2 linked regions of the Egicoccus sp. AB-alg2 genome follow. Each later gene encodes a partner of the first gene's protein in a complex. Links are inferred from orthologs where the notes say so. Each region holds a gene or a part of one and is shown in the gene's direction. Other genes may lie near its edges.

Region 1 (2,986 bases):
GTAGTCCGGCGGACGGTCGGTCGGTCGTCTGCAGGTCCCTGCCGGTGTCCGCTAGGTTCGGGCCCACGCGCGTGCCCGCGACGACGTCCCACGACGACGTCCCACGGGCGCCACCGGTCGCCACGCGACACGTGCTCGCGAGGTGTTCGAAGCTCCCACCCGGGGGGAGCCCGCCGCTTCTCCCGCCGCCCGTCCCTGCGGCACACCCCCGTCGCCGCGAACACGAGGAGACCCGTCACGTGGCCACTGAGGTCGAACTGCCCCAGCTGGGCGAGTCCGTGACCGAAGGTGTCATCACCGCCTGGCTCGTCGAGGTCGGTGACGAGATCCAGGTCGACCAGCCGATCGTGGAGATCTCCACCGACAAGGTCGACACGGAGATCCCCTCCCCCGTCGCCGGCACCGTCCAGGAACTGCGCGCCGAGGTGGACGACACCATCGAGGTCGGCCAGGTCATCGCCGTGATCGGCGAGGGCGCCGCCGCCGGTGGTGACGACGCGGGCGACCAGGACAGCGGTGAGCAGGCGTCGGACGACGAACGGGTCGCGCCGACCCCGGAACCCTCCGGCAGCGGGCAGGACGCCGCCGCCCAGGGCGCGCCCGCGTCCGGGGGTGCGGAGTACGTCGGCGGCGCCGAGGGCTCGCCGTCGGGCCCCACCGGCGGCGAGCAGCCGTCCGGGCAGCGGATCCAGCGTGGCGACGACCACGACTTCGACGTGATCGTGCTCGGTGGCGGCACCGGCGGCTACTCGACGGCCCTGCGCGCCGCGCAGCTCGGGCTGTCGGTCGCGCTGGTGGAGAAGGACAAGGTCGGCGGTACCTGCCTGCACTGGGGCTGCATCCCCACCAAGGCCGTCCTGCAGACCGCCGAGGTCGCGGAGTTCGCCCAGGAGGCGGCCGACTTCGGCGTGACGCTCGACTACCAGGGCATCGAGGTCAAGGCCCTCAACGAGCACAAGGACGCCGTGGTCGACAAGATGTGGCGTGGCCTGCAGGGCGCGCTGAAGGGCCGCCAGGTCGAGACGCTGCACGGCACCGGCAAGCTCACCGCCCAGGACACGGTCGAGGTGGCGCTCGACGAGGGCGACACCCGCACCATCAAGGCCCCGGCGATCGTGGTCGCGACCGGCTCGGCGCCGCGTGAGCTGCCGTTCGCCCCGTTCGACGGCAAGCGGATCATCTCCTCGGACCACGCGCTGCACCTGACGAAGCTGCCGAAGAAGGCCATCGTGCTGGGCTCGGGCGCCGTCGGCATGGAGTTCGCCACCGCCTGGAACGCCTTCGGCGTCGACGTCACGATCGTGGAACTGGAGAACCGCCTGCTCCCGCTCGAGGACGCCGACTCCTCCAAGGAGATCGAGCGGGCGTTCCGCAAGCGCGGGATCACCGCGCTGACCGGCGCCAAGCTCTCGGACGTGGAGACCACCTCGCGCACGGTCAAGTGCAAGGTGGAGACCAAGAAGGGCGTCGAGGAACTCAAGGCCGACCTGCTGCTGGTCGCCGTCGGCCGGCGCACGGTCACGGAGAACGCCGGGCTCGAGGACGTCGGCGTCAAGCTGGACGACCGCGGGTTCGTGGCCGTCGACGAGTACTGCCGCACCAGCGTGGACGGCATCTGGGCCGTGGGTGACGTCATCCCGACGCTCGGGCTCGCCCACGCGTCGTTCGCCGAGGGCTTCCTCGTCGCCGACCAGCTCGCGGGGCTCGAGGTGCTGCCGGTCGACTACAAGGGCGTGCCGCGGGTGACGTACTCGCACCCCGAGGTCGCATCGGTCGGCTACACCCAGCAGCAGGCCGAGGACGCGGGCTTCGAGGTCGTGACGGAGAAGTACCCGTTCCAGGCCCTCGGCCGGGCCGCCATGGCCAAGGCGACCGGCATGGTGAAGCTGATCGCGGAAAAGGACGACGACGCCGAGGGCGGCGCCGGCCGGGTCCTCGGCGTGCACATCGTCGGTCCGCGTGCGACCGACCTGATCGGCGAGGGCCAACTGATCTACAACTGGGAGGCGCTGCCCACCGACGTGGCGCACCTCATCCACGCACACCCGTCGTTCAGCGAGGCGATCGGCGAGGCGCACCTCGCGCTGGCCGGTCGCGCGCTCCACGGCTGACACCGATCGACCAACGTCCGCCGCCCACTGCGACGACGGCGGACCCCATACCGCACAGGAGAGCACCCGTGGCCGAGGTGGAGCTGCCCCAGCTGGGCGAGTCCGTCACCGAGGGCGTCATCACCGCCTGGCTGGTCGAGGTCGGCGACGAGGTCGACGTCGACCAGGCGATCGTGGAGATCTCGACCGACAAGGTCGACACGGAGATCCCCACGCCTGTGGCCGGCACCGTCCAGGAACTGCGGGCCGAGGTCGACGACACCATCGAGGTCGGGCAGGTCATCGCCGTGATCGGCGAGGGCGCGTCGACCGGTGGTGACGACGCCGGCGCGGACGACGCCGGCGAGGACACCGCGGAGGCCGAGGCTCCTTCGCCGGCCGAGGAGGCGGACGCCTCGGAGACGTCCGACGAGGACACCGCAGCAGACGAGTCGGCGCAGCCGGCCCCGGCGCAGGCCGCGCAGCCGGCCCCGTCCGCGCAGGGGGGCAACGGCGAGGTCCGCGGTGAGAAGGCGCTGACCTCGCCGCTGGTGCGCAAGCTGCTGCGCGAGGCCGGGCTCTCGACGAAGCAGGTGCGGGGATCCGGACCGGGCGGTCGCATCACCCGCGAAGATGCCGAGCGCGCCATCGCCAGCGGCGGTGAGGGGCAGCCCGCCGCCGGCCAGGCCGCGCCGGCCGACGGCCAGGCCGCGCCGCCGGCGGCGGCGCCGCAACCCGCTGCCGCACCGGTGCCGCCACCACCGCTGCCGGCCGCCGCACCCGGCCGCAAGCGTCCCGAGGCCTCGCCGCTGACGGTCGACTTCGGCGGCCAGCGCGAGGTCACCCAGGACCTGTCGCGGGTCCGCAAGGCGACCGCGAAGGCCATGATGACGGCG
Region 2 (3,079 bases), on another replicon or contig:
GCACCACTCGGAGTCGCCCGAGGCGTACTGGGCCCACACGGCCGGCCTGAAGGTCTTCACGCCGGGCACGCCCGAGGACGCGTACTCGATGATGCGGGCCGCCATCGCGATGGACGACCCGGTCGTCTTCCTGGAACCCAAGCGGCGCTACTGGATGAAGTCCGACACGGCGCTGCCGGTGCAGACCGAGGCGCCGCACCAGGCGGTGGTCCGGCGCGAGGGCACCGACGTGACGGTGTTCTGTTACGGGCCCATGGTGCGCACCGCGCTGGAGGCGGCCGAGGCCGCCGCCGACGAGGGATGGTCGCTGGAGGTCGTCGACCTGCGCTCGCTCAACCCCCTCGACGCCCCCACGATCGTGGCGTCGGTGCAGCGCACCGGCCGGGCCATCGTGGTCCACGAGGCGGCGCAGACGCTGGGCATGGGCGCGGAGATCGCGGCCCGGGTGCAGGAGCACGCGTTCTACCACCTCGAGGCACCGGTGCTGCGGGCGACGGGCTACGACACGCCCTACCCGCCGGCCAAGCTCGAGGAGTACTGGCTGCCCGACGTCGACCGCATCCTCGACCTCGTCGAGCGGTCCCTCGCGTACTGAGAACGATCGTTGACGACGTGCCGGCTGCTCCTCCCGTCCCGGGGGGAGCGCCGCGGCCGCCTTCTCGGTGGTGGCGGGGCGGCACGCTCGGCTGTGGCGCCCGGGAGCGGCGCCGATGGAGGCTGACAGACACATGGCGGACGTGAAGGACTTCAAGCTGCCCGACCTCGGCGAGGGGCTCGAGGAGGGCGAGATCGTCGAGTGGCACGTCCAGGTCGGCGACGTGATCGAGCTCAACCAGACGGTCGCGTCGGTGGAGACCGCGAAGGCGGTCGTGGACGTGCCCTCGCCCTTCGCCGGCCGGGTCGTGGAGAAGGTGGGCGACGTCGGCGAGGCCCTGCAGGTGGGCACGGTGTTCCTGCGCATCGATGTGCAGGTCGAAGGTGGCGCCGTCGTCGAGGACGGCGCCGAGCCGTTGCCGGCCACCGAGGCCTCGCCCGCGCAGGGCGGGTTCGAGGCCGGGGCCGCCGCGGCCGCCAAGTCGGTCGAGGAGACCGCCGGACTCTACGGCGAGGTGCACGAGGGCGAGGCCGGGCGCAAGTCGACCGGCCTGGACGCCGACGAGGAGCCCCAGCCGCTGGTCGGCTACGGGCAGGGCAAGTCCGGCGCGCGCCGGCGGCGTCGCGGCGGGGCCGGGAACGGCGGCGGCAACGGTCAGGTCACGGCCGCGCCGGTCAAGCCGCTGGCCAAGCCGCCGGTGCGCAAGCTGGCCAAGGACCTCGGCATCGACCTCGCGGACCTCGCGCCCGGCTCGGGACCCGGCGGCGTGATCACCCGCGACGACGTCCTCAACTCCAGGTCGGACGATCTCGCTTCGCTCGGTCGTCCTCCCGCGGCTGCCGGCGCTGGGGCGCCGGACACCGCCGCAGTTCGAACTGCCGCCGTCGGCACGCAGCAGGTGCCGGCCACCGACCCGTTCGCCGGGTTCGCGGCAGGTGGCGAGAAGGTCGTCCCGGGGTTCCGTGGGCGCACGCCGGGCGAGGTCGAGCCGATCCGCGGCATCCGCAAGCGGATCGTGGAGAAGATGGAGGTCTCCCGCAGCGAGATCCCCGAGGCGACCTGCACGAAGTGGGCCGACCTCACCGAGCTGTGGGAGCTGCGCAAGGACCTCACCGAACAGGCCCGCGCCGACGGCTTCGACGTGAAGATCACGCCGTTCGCGCTGATCCTGCGGGCCGTCGTGCTCGGCCTGCGGCGCTTCCCGACGCTGAACGGGATGATCGACCGCGACGCCGGCGAGATCCGGCTCCACGAGCACGTCAACCTCGGCTTCGCGGCCGACACGGACCGCGGCCTGATCGTGCCCAACATCAAGGACGCGCACACGAAGTCGACGCTGCAGATCGCGGCCGAGCTCAACCGCCTGGCCACCGCGGCCCGGGACGGCAGCATCGGCGCCGGCGAGCTGACGGGCGGCACCTTCACCGTGTCCAACTACGGCGCCTTCGGCAACGACGACGGCAACCCGATCATCAACCACCCCGAGGGCGCGATCCTGGGCATCGGTGCCATCGAGGAACGCCCGTGGGCAGTCGACGGCGCGCTGGCCGTCCGACGCACCGGCAAGTTCTCGCTGGTGTTCGACCACCGGATCAGCGACGGCGGCGAGGCGGGCCGGTTCGTGACCTACGTCGCGAGCCTGTGCGAGAACCCCGCCCGCATCCTGCTGCACAGCTGAGGAGGCCGGATCGTGCATGACATCGTCGTCGTCGGTGGCGGCCCCGGGGGCTATGCCACCGCCTTCCGCGCCGCCGCCCGCGGGCTGGACGTCGCCCTCGTCGAGGCCGACAAGGTCGGCGGGACCTGCCTGCACCGCGGCTGCATTCCTTCCAAGGCCGTCCTGCACGTCGCCGAGGTCCTCGAGGAGGTCCACCGCGCCGACGTGCTGGGGCTGAGGGTCACGTTCGACGGCCTGGACGGCGACGCCCTCGCCGCGTTCCGCGAGAACGTGATCACCCGCATGTTCAAGGGCCTGGACTTCCTGGTGTCCAAGCGGACCACCCGGCACGAGGGCCGCGGCCGGCTCGTCCGCGGCGACGACGGCCGCGTCGAGGTCGAGGTCACCGCGCACGACGGGAGCACCACGCGCGTGCAGGGCCGCCACGTCGTGATCGCCACCGGCTCGTACGCCCGCGCCCTGCCCGGCGTGGAGGTCGACGGCGAGGTGGTGCAGACCTCCGATCAGGCGCTGTGGTTCACCGAGCCCCCACGGCGCGCCGTCGTGATCGGCGCCGGGGCCATCGGCATGGAGTTCGCCTCCATGTGGCAGCCGATGGGCACCGAGGTCACCGTGGTCGAGGCGCTCGACCGGGTCCTGCCGCTCGAGGACGCCGACTGCTCGGCGGCCGTCGCCAAGGCCTACCGGCAGCGCGGCATCGAGGTGCTGACCGCCGCGCGGGTGCAGTCGGTGGCGCGTGACGGCGACGCCGGCCACGTCGTCGTCGAGGTGGACGGCGAGCGTCGCACGCTGGCCGCCGACCGGAT

The links.
Region 2: the proteins of lpdA (region 1) and ACERM0_RS09810 are in contact, whole or in part, in a crystal structure (PDB 1EBD), measured with the Geobacillus stearothermophilus proteins. The link is inferred for Egicoccus sp. AB-alg2 from one-to-one orthologs. Residues at the interface, in WP_049624544.1 of Geobacillus stearothermophilus: Pro340, Ser341, Asp344, Tyr345, Arg403, Asp406, Val408, Glu431, Ala432, Gly433, Asp438; in WP_033016211.1 of Geobacillus stearothermophilus: Ile130, Ala131, Met132, Pro133, Arg136, Arg140, Glu141, Asn155, Arg157.

What each region holds. Positions count from the first base shown.
Region 1 is NZ_JBGUAX010000002.1:211,663-214,648, forward strand. What follows is about bases 1-2,898. They hold lpdA (dihydrolipoyl dehydrogenase), read left to right. Parts: upstream 1-686; coding sequence 687-2,111; downstream 2,112-2,898. Other genes in these bases: sucB (2-oxoglutarate dehydrogenase, E2 component, dihydrolipoamide succinyltransferase), read left to right, coding at 2,117-2,898. Outside these bases: more of sucB, read left to right, coding at 2,899-2,986. UniProt on the Escherichia coli protein: Lipoamide dehydrogenase is a component of the glycine cleavage system as well as of the alpha-ketoacid dehydrogenase complexes.
Region 2 is NZ_JBGUAX010000004.1:477,158-480,236, forward strand. What follows is about bases 1-2,991. They hold ACERM0_RS09810 (dihydrolipoamide acetyltransferase family protein), read left to right. Parts: upstream 1-710; coding sequence 711-2,273; downstream 2,274-2,991. Other genes in these bases: ACERM0_RS09805 (alpha-ketoacid dehydrogenase subunit beta), read left to right, coding at 1-595; lpdA (dihydrolipoyl dehydrogenase), read left to right, coding at 2,286-2,991. Also shown: more of lpdA, read left to right, coding at 2,992-3,079.